One region of the Rhizobium sp. OAE497 genome, then DNA from elsewhere that is predicted to be linked to it. Evidence: predicted binding sites of a transcription regulator. Region 1 holds the regulator's gene; each other region holds the start of a gene.
The links. The regulator PhoB, encoded in region 1, activates phosphate uptake and scavenging genes when phosphate is short. The targets are predictions, from matches to a motif close to TGTCATNNANCTGTCAT.

Region 1 (4,548 bases):
GTGCGAGGCCTTCGCGGGCTTCTTCCGCAGTCACCACCAGAGGCGGCAGGAGACGGATGACGTTATCGCCCGCCGGGACACCCAGCAGATGCGCGCCGCGGATCGCAGCCAGGAGTTCGCTCGAGGGAACGGCGGCCTTGATGCCGAGCAGCAGGCCTTCGCCGCGGATATCCTCGATCACGTCAGGATAGCGATCCTTCAGCGACGCCAGCCCCTGGCGGAAGACCAGCGACACGTCGCGGACGTGCTGCAGGAAGCCATCGGCGAGCACGATATCGAGAACGGCACTGCCGACGGCCATGGCGAGCGGATTGCCGCCATAGGTCGAGCCGTGCGTGCCGGCCTTCATGCCGGAGGCCGCCTCAGCCGTCGCAAGGCAGGCGCCGAGCGGGAAACCGCCGCCGATGCCCTTGGCAACAGCCATGATGTCGGGGCTCACACCGGACCATTCATAGGCGAAGAACTTGCCGGTACGGCCAACGCCGGTCTGCACTTCGTCGAGGATCAGCAGCAGGCCATGCTCATCGCAGAGCTGGCGCAGCGCCTTCATGAACTCGACGGTCGCCGGGCGGATACCGCCCTCGCCCTGTACCGGCTCGATGAGAATGCCAGCCGTCGCATCGGTGATCGCCGCGCGGACGGCTTCAACATCGCCGAAAGGCACCTGATCAAAACCAGGGGTCTTAGGACCGAAGCCTTCGAGATACTTTTCCTGGCCGCCGGCGGCGATCGTCGCCAGCGTACGGCCATGGAAGGCGCCTTCGAAGGTGATGATATGGAAGCGCTCCGGATGGCCCTTCGAATACTGGTAGCGGCGCGCGGTCTTGATCGCGCATTCCAGGGCTTCCGCACCCGAATTGGTGAAGAACACCTTGTCGGCGAAAGTCGCTTCCGTCAGCCTCGTTGCGAGCTTTTCCTGGCCTGGGATCTCGTAGATGTTGGAGAGGTGCCAGACCTTCTCGGCCTGCGCCTTCAGGGCATCGACAACATGAGGATGGCTGTGGCCGACAGCGGTCACGGCAACGCCGGCGCCAAAATCCAGATATCGCTCGCCGGACTCGGTAATCAGCCAGACGCCCTCACCTCGCTCGAACCGCAGAGGGGCACGAGAATAGGTATCATATAGCGGCGCGGCTTCAGCCATGGCGCGGTCTCCTGTCAGCGTTATGGGCAACCGGACTCCGGCTAAAAAACCAGGTCCGAAAAATTAAAAATGCCGCCTCTCGGCGGCGCTGTGCACTATTTACTTTTCGCACTGCAATGTCAACAAAACTACGGCTTTCGTGGCTTCTGGGTGACGCTCAAGCGATGTCGCGTTTCATCAACAGCTAATGTTGCAGAAATGACTCTGTGGGGAAGCAAGTTGGGGAAAACTTGAAATTCGATTCATCCGGATTCCCGCGACTCTTGTCACGGAGTCAGCCTCACACTAGGTTAAAACTCAATTACTAGACTGCATGCGGCGGAACTAGTCACCAAAATTAGTCAAGCGTTTCTTGTGTCGGATTCATCCGGGGCAAACGGTGAAGGATTCTGCCTTCACAACGCTTAAACGGCGGAGACACAGGGCATGAACTGGACAGACGAGCGGGTCGAGAAACTCAAGAAACTGTGGTCCGAAGGGTTGAGCGCTAGCCAGATCGCGGCGCAACTTGGAGGCGTGAGCCGGAATGCCGTTATCGGCAAGGTTCACCGTCTGGCACTGCCGGGCCGTGCCAAGGCCGGCGGCAATGCGACGGCGGCACGGGCTCCGAAGCGCACGACTTCGGCACCGCGCGCTCCGAACTACGCATCGCGCATGACGACCCGCACCGTTGCCCGCCCGCAGGGCGCAACGATGCTGAAGGAAGAGATCGAAATCGACGTCATGGAGGAGATGGAATATCGTCCCGCTTCCAACGTTGTCGTGCCGATCTCGCGCCGTCTCGGCCTGACGGAACTGACCGAGCGTACCTGCAAGTGGCCGGTCGGCGATCCGCTGAAGGACGATTTCCATTTCTGCGGCTGCGAAAGCCCGGATTCTTCGCCCTACTGCACCTATCACCAGCGCCTGGCTTACCAGCCGGTCAATGATCGCCGCAGGGCCGCACGCCCGGGCAAACTGAGCCGGGTAAAGACAAACGAAAAACGGGCCTTTCGGCCCGTTTTTTTGTATCTGCATATCAGGAGGCCGTAGCCTCCTTGATCACTCAGGCTTCCATGGAATAACCGGCACCGCGGACGGTGCGGATGACATCCTGCATGTTCGAGAAGTTGAGCGCCTTGCGCAGGCGGCCGACATGGACGTCGACGGTACGCTCGTCGACATAGATGTCGTGACCCCAGACGCCGTCGAGCAGTTGCGAGCGCGAGAAGACGCGGCCCGGCGACGACATCAGAAACTCCAGGAGGCGGAACTCGGTCGGTCCGAGACGGACTTCGCGGGTCTTGCGGTGAACGCGGTGCGTTTCGCGGTCGAGTTCGATATCGCCGCACTTCAGCACGGTCGAGAGAACTTCCGGCTTGGCGCGCCGCAGCATCGCCTTGACGCGGGCAACGAGCTCGGGCGTCGAGAACGGCTTGACGACATAGTCGTCGGCGCCGGTCGACAGGCCACGGACGCGCTCGCTCTCTTCGCCGCGCGCCGTCAGCATGATGATCGGCAGACGCTCGGTTTCCGGGCGCATGCGCAGCCGGCGGCAGAGCTCGATGCCTGATACGCCAGGCAGCATCCAATCGAGGATAAGAAGGTCCGGCGTGCGCTCCTGGAGGCGGATTTCCGCCTCGTCGCCGCGCAGGATGGTATCGACTTCGAAACCTTCGGCTTCGAGATTGTAGCGAAGAAGCACGCTCAGTGCTTCTTCGTCTTCAACGACTGCAACTCTCGGGATCATTCTATTCTGTCTCCTGAGGCCCGGTCCGGATGATTATTCCGTTACCGCGCCGACGGTGTTGGCGGTGTCGTCCTTCGGACGCTCGCCTTCCGGCTGAGCGCCGGTCGCCATGTAGTAGATGGTTTCAGCAATGTTGGTGGCGTGGTCGCCGATGCGCTCGATGTTCTTGGCGCAGAAGAGCAGATGCGTGCAGCTGGTGATGTTGCGCGGATCTTCCATCATGTAGGTGAGGAGCTCGCGGAACAGCGACGTGTACATCGCGTCGATTTCCTCGTCGCGCTCGCGGATCGACTTCGCCTTGTCGGCAGCACGCGTCGTGTAGACGTCGAGCACTTCCTTCAGCTGGACGAGAGCGAGCTCGGAGAGATGCTCCAGGCCACGGGCGAGCTTGCGCGGAACGCCGGTGCTCTGCACGGCGATGACGCGCTTTGCGGTGTTCTTGCCGAGGTCGCCGACGCGCTCGAGGTCGGCGGCGATGCGGATCGAACCCATGATCTCGCGCAGGTCCGACGCCATCGGCTGGCGGCGGGCGATGGTGACGATCGCCTTGTCGTTGATCTCGCGCTCGGCGTGATCGAGGATCACGTCGTCGGAGATGACCTTCTGCGCCAGTGCCGCGTCGCCGTTGACGAGGGCGCGGACAGCGTCGGAAACCATCTGCTCGGCCAGGCCGCCCATTTCGGAAATGCGGCGCGAGAGGAACTTCAGGTCTTCGTCATACGCAGAAAAAATATGTGTCGATGCCATGGGGAAAGTCCTTGAGTGTCTATCGGGGGTCGTGACGCCAAAGATCAGCCGAAGCGGCCCATGATGTAATCCTGGGTGCGCGGATCGTCCGGATTGGTGAACATCTTGTCGGTGTCGTTCTCCTCGACGAGATTGCCGAGATGGAACATGGCCGTGCGCTGCGAAACGCGAGCGGCCTGCTGCATGGAGTGCGTGACGATGACGATCGTGTAGGCTTCGCGCAGCTCGTGGATCAGTTCCTCGACCTTTGCGGTGGCGATCGGGTCGAGTGCCGAGCACGGCTCGTCCATCAGGATGACTTCGGGCGAGACGGCAACGGCGCGGGCGATGCAAAGGCGCTGCTGCTGACCGCCGGAGAGGCCTGTGCCGGATTCATGAACGCGGTCCTTGACCTCGTTCCACAGGCCGGCGCGTTGCAGGCTGGTCTCTACGATCTGGTCCATGTCGGCCTTGGTCTTGGCAAGACCATGGATGCGCGGGCCGTAGGCAACGTTCTCATAGATCGACTTCGGGAACGGGTTCGGCTTCTGGAACACCATTCCGACGCGGGCGCGCAGTTCGACGACGTCGATATCCGGATCGTAGATATCGTCGCCATCGAGCGTGATCTTGCCGGTGACGCGGCAATTGTCGATCGTGTCGTTCATGCGGTTCAGGCTGCGTAGGAAGGTGGACTTGCCGCAGCCGGACGGGCCGATGAGCGCCGTGACGGTGTTTTCGCGGATGTTCAGCTTGACGTCGAAGAGGGCGCGCTTTTCGCCGTAATAGACGGAAACGTCCTGGCCGATCATCTTGTAGGGAATGCTGTTCATCTTCTGGTCCAGAGCCTTTTCAACTGCTGCTTCTGTCAACATGTTCATTGGGTTTTACTCCGTTTACCAGCGGCGCTCAAAGCGACGGCGCAAGAGGATGGCTCCGAGGTTCATGA
Region 2 (4,548 bases), 350 kb from region 1:
ACGCAAACCGGATGCACGAGATCGAGGCGCGCTATCCCGAATATTTCCACCGCTCCTTCCGCCAACGCTTCGGCGGTCTGGTGGCGGTCATCGCGACGCTGCTCTATGGCATGTATGCCGTCTGGTTCTTCGATCTGCCGAAGCTGCTGGCCGAGGCCCATTGGGAGCGCGTCGGCATCTATATGAGCCAGTGGGTGAGCTACGACGTTCAGCCCGAATTCCGCATTCAGGACGACGGCTCGATCGAGACCCGCTATCCGCGCTTCTCGCCGCTCGGCGACGATCCGCATCCGGAATGGGTGAAGAACGAGCCCGGCAGCGTCACCGTCTTCGTCAGCGGCACGAACCGCACTGTCGTGGTCACCAAAGCTATGACGACGGTGACGGCGCACGGCATCAGCGTTCCTGTCGACCTGTCGTCGGGCCAGCCGAAGGTCGTCGGCGAGGTGCCCTCCTGGATGACCGTTTATGACGACAACGTGCTTGCCGACCTTGGCTTTGCAGGCGACGTCAGCATCGCATCGGACCGCGTGAAGGTGCGCAAGCGCTTCCTTGGATGGGCAAACTTTGTCTTCGACACGCACTCGCCGTTCTTCGACAAGCCGGCCGGTGAAGTCGCCAGCCTGATCGTTTCAGGCCCGCGTCTCGACCCCAGCCAGTCGAACCTGTCGCTCGCCTTCGACAATATCTGGAACAACTCGGCCTGGCAGCATGGCGACGTCTGGACCAAGCTTTTCCAGACGATCGTGATGGCCTTCCTCGGTACGCTGCTCGGCTCGCTGGCGGCCTTCCCGCTCGCCTTCCTTGCTGCCCGCAACATCACGCCAAACCGGTTTCTGAACCAGATCCTGAAGCGCTTCTTCGACTTCCTGCGCTCGGTCGACATGCTGATCTGGGCGCTGTTCCTGACGCGCGCCTTCGGCCCCGGCCCGCTTGCAGGCTCCGGCGCGATCTTCCTGACGGAAACCGGCACGCTCGGAAAGCTCTATTCCGAAGGTCTCGAAAACATCGACAACAAGCCGCGCGAAGGCATCAAGTCGACGGGCGCCTCGACGATGCTGGTCCATCGCTACGGTGTCATGCCGCAGATCGTCCCGGTGATCGTCAGCCAGACGCTCTACCAGTGGGAATCGAATGTTCGTGGCGCGACGATCATCGGCGCAGTCGGTGCCGGCGGTATCGGCCTCAAGCTCTGGGAAGCGATGCGCACGAATTCCAACTGGGAAAACGTCGCCCACATGGTCATCCTGATCCTGATCGTCGTCTTCCTGTTCGACATGGCCTCGAACGCGCTGCGCCACCGGCTGATGGGCACCAAGACGCATTAAAAAGATGATGGCGCCACGGCGTCATCATCATTCTGTCACGGAAATCTTTTAGCCGGAAGCAAGCTTGCAGTCCGCGGTCAAATCACTGACATTGCGACCCCTGCCTCAGACATTTTTCCGGGATAAGACCTTTGCGATACGCCCTCTATTTTTCGCCGCCGCAGGATGATTCCCTGACGCGCGCCGCTGCAGAATGGCTCGGCCGCGATGCCTTTTCTGAAGAAACTTACCCGGCTCCCGAAGAGCCCGGCCTGCCCGGCGCGGAGCAGTTCGAGCTCACCGCCGATCCCCGCCGCTACGGCTTCCACGCGACGATCAAGGCGCCCTTTGCGCTTGCCGCTTCGGTGACGGAAAAGGATCTGATGGCTGTCGTCGAGGATTTCGCGGCGCGCACGCCGGCCTTCGAAATCCCCGAACTCGTGCTTGGGCAGCTCGGTCGCTTCTTTGCGCTCGTTCCCGGCTCGCTGCATCAGCCGCTTCAGGATTTCGCCGCAAGCGTGGTAAAGTCCTTCGAGCCGTTTCGTGCCGCCCTTTCGGAGGCCGACATTGCCCGGCGCAAGCCCGAGAAGCTGACGGAAAGCCAGCGCGCCAACTTGATGCGCTGGGGCTACCCCTACGTCATGGACGACTTTGGCTTCCACATGACGCTGACGGGGCAGGTTCCCGAGGAGCGCTCGGCGCTGATGAAATCGATCCTGGAACAGCGCTTTGCCGCCTTCACCGGCCGGCCGCTTCCGATTTCCGGCATTGCCGTCTTCACCGAGGAGACGCGCGGCGCCCCATTCAAGGCTCATAGCTGGCTGCCGCTTGCCGGCACCAAACGCTGAAAGACAATGACATGACCAAAGAGACCGTGCTTTCCAATGCCCGCATCATTCTCGAAGACGAGATACTCCACGGCTCGCTGCTGATCCGGGATGGCAAGATCGCCGATATTTCCGAAGGCGCGTCTGCCCACGGCGAGGACTTCGAGGGCGATTATCTGCTGCCCGGCCTCGTCGAACTGCACACCGATCATCTGGAAGGCCACTACTCGCCGCGCCCCGGCCTGCGCTGGAACATGACGGCAGCCATTCAGGCGCATGACGCCCAGATCGTCACGTCGGGTATCACCACGGTTTTCGACTGCCTGCGCATGGGCGCCGATGAAGACGGCGGTTTCGACCATGGCGAGATGCGCGGTATGGCTGACGCCATCCAGAAGGCCGAGCAGGAAGGGCGTCTGCGAGCCGAGCACCTGCTGCATCTGCGCTGCGAGGTTTCCGCCGACAACGTGCTTGAGCATTTCGCCGATTTTGAAAACGATCCCTATGTCCGCCTCGTCTCGCTGATGGACCATGCACCGGGCCAGCGTCAGTTCCAGACCATGGACCAGTACATCTTCTATTACCAGAAGAAGCGCGGCCTCTCCGACGAGGCCTTTGCCAAGTTCATCGAGAAGCGCCTTGGCGAATCCGCCCGCAACTCGACCCCGCACCGCATTGCCATTTCCAAGGTCTGCAACGAGCGCGGCATCACCATTGCCAGCCATGACGACGCGACCATGGAACATGTCGACGAGGCGATCGAGAACGGTGTTCGTCTGGCGGAATTCCCGACCAGCTTCGACGCCGCCAAGGCTTCGCACGAGCACGGCATGAGCGTTCTGATGGGCGCGCCGAACATCGTGCGCGGCAAGTCGCATTCCGGCAATATCGCTGCCCGTGATCTCGCCGAGCGCGGCGTTCTCGATGTTCTCTCGTCCGACTACGTGCCGCTCAGCCTGCTCTATGCGCCGTTCATCATCGCCGACGAGGTCGAATCCATCTCGCTGCCGAAGGCGATCGCCATGGTCACCTCGACCCCGGCCCGCACGGTCAGCCTCGACGACCGCGGCCGCATCGCCACCGGCCTGCGCGCCGATCTCGTGCGCGTATTCCGCGACGAGGGCGTTCCGGTGACGCGTTCCGTCTGGCGCGAAGGGCGCCGTGTCGCATGAACCCGTCGCACGAACCCCACATCGTTCCCGGCACCGAACACGGCATCATGGTCGTCGTCGTCGGACCGAGCGGCGCCGGCAAGGATACGCTGATGGCGCTGGCGGCCCAGCATTTCGGCAGCCGCCCCAATGTTCACTTCGTCCGCCGCGTCATCACCCGTGACGGCGATGCCGGCGGCGAGGATCATCTCGCCGTTTCCGAAGCCGGATTCGCATCGATGGAACAGTCCGGCAGCTTCGCCGTCTGGTGGGAAGCGCATGGCCTGAAATACGGCATTCCGGCTGAGGTGTCGGTTGCGCTCTCGAAGGGGCACTTGGTGATCGCCAATGGCTCCCGCTCGGCGCTGCATCGTTTCCACGCTGCCTTCCCGCGGCTGAAGGTGATCAATGTCACGGCGCGGCCGGAAGTACTTGCGGGGCGCCTCGAAGCGCGCGGCCGCGAGACCCATGAGGACATCATGGCCCGCCTCGCCCGTGGTTCGCTGACAGTGCGCGGCGACTATGACGTCATCAATCTCGACAATAGCGGGTCTCTGGCCGAAGCCGAGCGCAAGATCATCGACACGATGAACGGTTTTCTGGCGGAAGTCGCCTGACGGGGAGAGATCATGGCCATCGTCGTCCTGCCTTATGATGACAGATGGCCCGAACTCTTCGCACAGGTTTGTAGTGAGCTTGCGCCGATCTTTGCGGGACTGGCGCCGGCTTTCCACCATGTCGGCAGCACGTCCGTTCCCCGTCTCGCGGCAAAGCCGAAGATCGACCTGCATGCCGCCTTCGCGGATCTGGCGACCGTCGCCGCAGCGGTCGAGCGGATGCAGACCGTTGCCGGTTACACCTATCATGGCGACAAGTACGGCGATGAGAGCTGGACCTTTACCAGCGGCAAGACCTACGGCTCCCGGCTCTATCTCTGCACGGCAGACAATCGTGTGCTCCGCGACCGCATCCTGTTTCGCGATTATCTCAGGACCCATCCCGAGCGGGCCGATGCCTATGCCGCACTGAAGCTGCGGCTGATGAGCGAGGCCGATGACGACTGGGATTATTATACCGGCGGCAAGACGGAATTCGTTCGCGAGACGGTGCGGCTGGCGCAGCTGTAAGGTTTGAGGGACTTCCCCCTCAAACCCTGATCTTTATTCGCCCTCGTTCCGGGCCGAGACGATTTCGCGCTTGCCGACATGGTTTGCCGGGCCGACGAGGCCTTCCTTTTCCATGCGTTCGACGAGCGATGCGGCG
Region 3 (4,548 bases), on a different contig from region 1:
CTGGAAGAGAATGTCATAGGGCATGTTGTTGATCAGATTGCTTTCGACATTCAGCACGCAACGCAGCGAGGTCATCCGCGCCAGCGTCTCCTCCGAAAGCGGCGGCTGACCGATGATGTAGCGGGCCCTGCCGAGCACGCCATCGCCAAGACCGGCGATATTCTCCGGGTCCGCCTCGACGATCTCGTACTTATCATGAAGCACGCGACGCGCCGCGTCGCTGAAGATCAGGTCGAGCGTGCGCGGCTCCGGTGCGCTGATCGCCAGCGGCTTTTCGGTCTTGGTCATTCCATCCTCCTCCCGCAGCCGGTCACGGCTGCACAATCTCAATTCGCGCCTCACGCTCTCCGGCTACAACAGACAAGCGCTCTGCCTGCACGATCTGCGGCCAATCCTCCGCCCGCGCCAGCACGACCGGACAGCCGATGCCATAGAGCGCCTCAGCGACCATCGCGCCGGTCACGACGATCGCGTCCCGCTTCAACAGGATGATGCCTGAAGGCGCCGTTTTCAGCCGGATCGCTTCGGCGAGCACCGAGCTTCCCGAACTCGATCCCCGTCCGGCTTCCATGACCAGGATAGACCCGCTGATCGACTGGCCGCTCTGCGGATGCCACTGGTCAATGATCCGGCCGGTCGCGGAATCGACGCCGCCCCAGAAGCTCAAGGGTTCGGCCAGCACGAACGCCGGCGCTGCCGCGCTGCCTTCCATGAGCGTCGTTGCGGAAAAACGCGTCACAGCCGCACCACCTTGCCCGCCCGGGCCGAAGCCATGCATTCTGCCAATGAGCCGAAGGCGACGTCGACGCCGATATTGCCCGGCGCATAGTAAGCCCATTTGCCGGAATTGGTCATGACGGCGCCCGACATGTCGCGGATGATCGCCGTCACATAGGTGCAGGTATCGATGACGAGCGTGATGCCCGCGGCTTCCAGCCTCGCGCGCCAGCTGCGGTTCTCGAGTTCGGCTAGAACCTCGCGGTTCGTGTTGATATAGATGTCGGTCGCCGCCTTCTCGTCCGTCAGCAGCGGCATCAGCCGTTCGAACTCGCCGATCGAGAAATGCGGCGTGCCCATGCTGACCGCGGCAAGGGGCGTACCCTCCGCCACCGTCGAGAGATTGCGGATCGTCTCGCGGATATCATCGCGACTGAGACGGATGATCTCCACCGGCTCTTTTCCGCCGCAGGCTGCCTCAAGCGTCGGCGCTTCCGGCGTCAGCCCGACGGCATGGAAAAGCGCCACGGCACCCGCCGACGCGGCAACGGCGCCCAGCGCCTTCAGATCATCCTCGGAGCTTTCCTTCGGCAATCCGCTGATAACCGGGATCCTGTCGCCGCAGCGGCGGCCGATGGCGTGACCGGCCGCAACGCAAATCGATCCGGCATCGCCGTCGGGAAAGGCTTTGACATCGATCAGCACGGTGGCGCGGCGGTTCTCCGTGACATGCAGCCCGTAATAGGGCGCCCGGCCGGTCAGTGCGCAACAGAGATCGATGAAATCCCCGTAGCGATTGGTGCGGGCGCCGAGCACGGAATTGGCAAAGACGATAGCATTGGATTCCGCCCAGGCGATCTGCGCGCCGAAGCGGGGCCGGAAGATCGTCTGGTAGGGGGCGCAGGTGAAGGTGGGCACGCAGCCGAGCTCTTCATGCGCCTTCATCAGCCGCGCGCCGTTGCGGCCAAGCTCCGCTTCGCCGCGAAACAGTTCGGGATGGATCAGATCGACAGAGCCGACATTCAGCGTCGTCGGCACCCGGACGCGCCCGCCCCATGAGACCATACGCTCGACGAAATCGAGGCTGACCTCGCCGAGATAGAGACAGCCGTCGATATGGGCCGCTTCGATATCCACCAATTCCTGAGCGCCGACGGCTTCGGCAAAGCGCACCAGAAGCCGCATCGCAAAGGCCGCCGCCTCGCCGTGGCGGCCATCGAGAAGGGCGTGATCATCGGGGGAAAGCTGGAGTGAGGAATGCATGGCGGCGACGCTATCAGGTCGTCCCGCGGGAGAGAAGATGGCTTGCGAATTCGACCAAAGCCGCACTCGACAAAACTGTCATAAACACTATGTCACAAAACCTTCACAATTTCATTTGCCAGTTCGTTTCTTTTCGTTTTGTATGCGTAAAGTTTCGCAACGAAACCGGCCGGTGAGATCGAGGAGGATCTGCGCCGGCAAGCCGTGACCGGCTGAAACGGCGCGGCAGGACACTTAGGGAGGAACCATGTCCATTCGTTTCATCGCCGCATCGGCGGCAACCGTCACCCTGTCGCTCTCCTTCGCGTCGAGCGCTTTCGCGGTGACCGAACTGCAGTGGTGGCACGCCATGGCGGGCGCCAATAACGAGGTGGTCAACCAGCTCTCCAAGGAATTCAACGACAGCCAGAAGGACTACAAGATCGTTCCGGTCTTCAAGGGCACCTATCCGGAGGCCCTGAATGCCGGCATCGCCGCCTTCCGCGCCAAGCAGGCGCCGGCGATCCTGCAGGTCTTCGATGCCGGCAGCGGCGTGATGATGGGCGCCGAAGGCGCGATTATGCCGGCGGCCCAGGTTCTCGAGAAGGGCGGCTTCAAGTTCGACAAGTCGGAATATCTGCCTGGTATCGCCGCCTATTATTCGAAGCCGGACGGCACCATGCTGTCCTTCCCCTACAACTCGTCCTCGCCGATCCTCTATTACAACAAGGACACCTTCAAGAAGGCCGGTCTCGACCCGGAAAACCCGCCGAAGACCTGGCCTGAAGTGTTCGAGGCCGCCAAGAAGATCAAGTCGAGCGGCGCCTCCTCCTGCGGTCTGACGTCCACCTGGCTGACCTGGATCCAGACCGAGAACCTCGCCGCCTGGAACAACATCTCCTACGGCTCGAACGAAAACGGCCTCGGCGGCACCGATGTGAAGCTCGCCTTCAACTCGCCGCTCTTCGTCCAGCATTTCCAGTCGATCGCCGATCTCGCCAAGGATGGTACCTTCCGCTACGGCGGCCGCACCTCCGAGGCCAAGCAGCTCTTCACCTCCGGTGAATGCGGCATCATGACGGAATCCTCAGGCGGCCTCGGCGACATCATCAAGTCGGGCATGAACTACGGCATCGGCCAGCTTCCCTACTATGAAGGCGAAGGACGTCCGCAGAACACCATTCCGGGCGGCGCCAGCCTCTGGGTCTTCGCCGGCAAGAGTGACGAGGAATACAAGGGCATCGCCCAGTTCTTCCACTTCCTGTCGCAGACCAAGATCCAGGCACGCCTCCACCAGGTCTCCGGCTACATGCCGGTCACCATGGCCGCCTATGAGGACACCAAGAAGTCCGGCTTCTATGAGAAGAACCCGGGCCGCGAAACGCCGATCCTGCAGATGATGGGCAAGGCTCCGACCGAAAACTCCAAGGGTGTGCGCCTCGTCAACCTGCCGCAGGTGCGCGACATCATGAACGAGGAATTCGAGGCGATGCTCGCCGGCAAGCAGGATGCAAAGGCTGCCCTCGACAAGGCCGTCGAACGCGGCAATGCCGCAATCCAGCAGGCGATCGGCCAGTAAGTTACGGCGCAATGCCGCCCGCAGCTTCGGCCGCGGGCGGTCCCTTCATGCCAAGGAGATCGCCGTGCAGCGCGTCGTCTTTCCGAACAAGATCCTTCCCTATTTCCTGGTGGCCCCGCAGATCATCCTCACGGTGGTCTTCTTTTTCTGGCCGGCCAGCCAGGCGCTCTACCAGTCGATGCAGCGCGAAGACCCCTTCGGCCTGAAAAGCGGCTTCGTCGGCTTTGCGAATTTTCGCGATGTATTGGCCGATCCCAACTATCTGCATTCGCTCTACGTCACCGTCGTCTTCAGCGTTCTGACCGCGCTGCTGTCGATGGTCGTGGCGCTGGCCCTGGCGACGGCCGCCGACAAGGTGGTGCGCGGCCAGACCTTCTATCGCACGCTGCTGATCTGGCCCTACGCCGTGGCGCCCGCCGTCGCCGGCATGCTGTGGCTCTTCATGTTCAATCCGGCCATGGGCACTTTCGCCTATATCCTGCGCCGCAACGGCTTCCTCTGGGATCCGCTTCTGAACGGCAACCAAGCGATGACGCTGGTCATCGTCGCGGCCGCCTGGAAGCAGATCAGCTACAATTTCCTGTTCTTCGTCGCCGGCCTGCAGGCGATCCCGAAGTCGCTGATCGAAGCGGCCGCAATCGACGGCGCCCGCGGCAGCCGCCGCTTCTGGACGATCGTCTTCCCGCTACTGGCGCCGACCACCTTCTTCCTGCTGGTCGTCAACACCGTCTACGCCTTCTTCGATACCTTCGGCATCATCCATTCGGTGACCGGCGGCGGCCCGGCGAAGGCGACGGAAACGCTGGTCTACAAGGTCTATAACGATGGCTTCGTGAACCTCAATCTCGGCTCGTCCGCGGCACAATCCGTGATCCTGATGATCATCGTCATCGCGCTGACGGCTTTCCAATTCCGCTTCGTCGAGAAGCGCGTGCATTATGCGTGAGGGCCTGAAATGATCGAAAAACGCCCAATCGCCAGCCTCATCGGCCACCTGATGCTGATCATCG

Region 2: a site for PhoB is predicted at 1,351-1,367, ahead of ABIE40_RS00515 (DUF1045 domain-containing protein). Genes of this name have one in related genera too.
Region 3: a site for PhoB is predicted at 2,071-2,087, ahead of ugpB (sn-glycerol-3-phosphate ABC transporter substrate-binding protein UgpB). Genes of this name have one in related genera too.

Annotation. Positions count from the first base shown of each region.
Region 1 covers NZ_JBEPOA010000001.1:456,039-460,586, reverse strand. The annotation lists gene ABIE40_RS02320 (aspartate aminotransferase family protein) at 1-1,144, opposite strand, end outside; partial or broken gene ABIE40_RS02315 (GcrA family cell cycle regulator) at 1,571-2,089, shown strand; gene phoB (phosphate regulon transcriptional regulator PhoB) at 2,190-2,873, opposite strand; gene phoU (phosphate signaling complex protein PhoU) at 2,907-3,620, opposite strand; gene pstB (phosphate ABC transporter ATP-binding protein PstB) at 3,665-4,480, opposite strand; gene pstA (phosphate ABC transporter permease PstA) at 4,496-4,548, opposite strand, start outside.
Region 2 covers NZ_JBEPOA010000001.1:105,455-110,002, reverse strand. The annotation lists gene phnE (phosphonate ABC transporter, permease protein PhnE) at 1-1,328, shown strand, start outside; gene ABIE40_RS00515 (DUF1045 domain-containing protein) at 1,460-2,155, shown strand; gene ABIE40_RS00510 (alpha-D-ribose 1-methylphosphonate 5-triphosphate diphosphatase) at 2,167-3,306, shown strand; gene phnN (phosphonate metabolism protein/1,5-bisphosphokinase (PRPP-forming) PhnN) at 3,303-3,902, shown strand; gene ABIE40_RS00500 (GrpB family protein) at 3,915-4,412, shown strand; gene ABIE40_RS00495 (DNA translocase FtsK) at 4,446-4,548, opposite strand, start outside.
Region 3 covers NZ_JBEPOA010000002.1:278,831-283,378, forward strand. The annotation lists gene ABIE40_RS20820 (hydroxyacid dehydrogenase) at 1-288, opposite strand, end outside; gene ABIE40_RS20825 (aconitase X swivel domain-containing protein) at 311-739, opposite strand; gene ABIE40_RS20830 (aconitase X) at 736-1,980, opposite strand; gene ugpB (sn-glycerol-3-phosphate ABC transporter substrate-binding protein UgpB) at 2,228-3,538, shown strand; gene ugpA (sn-glycerol-3-phosphate ABC transporter permease UgpA) at 3,603-4,484, shown strand; gene ugpE (sn-glycerol-3-phosphate ABC transporter permease UgpE) at 4,494-4,548, shown strand, end outside.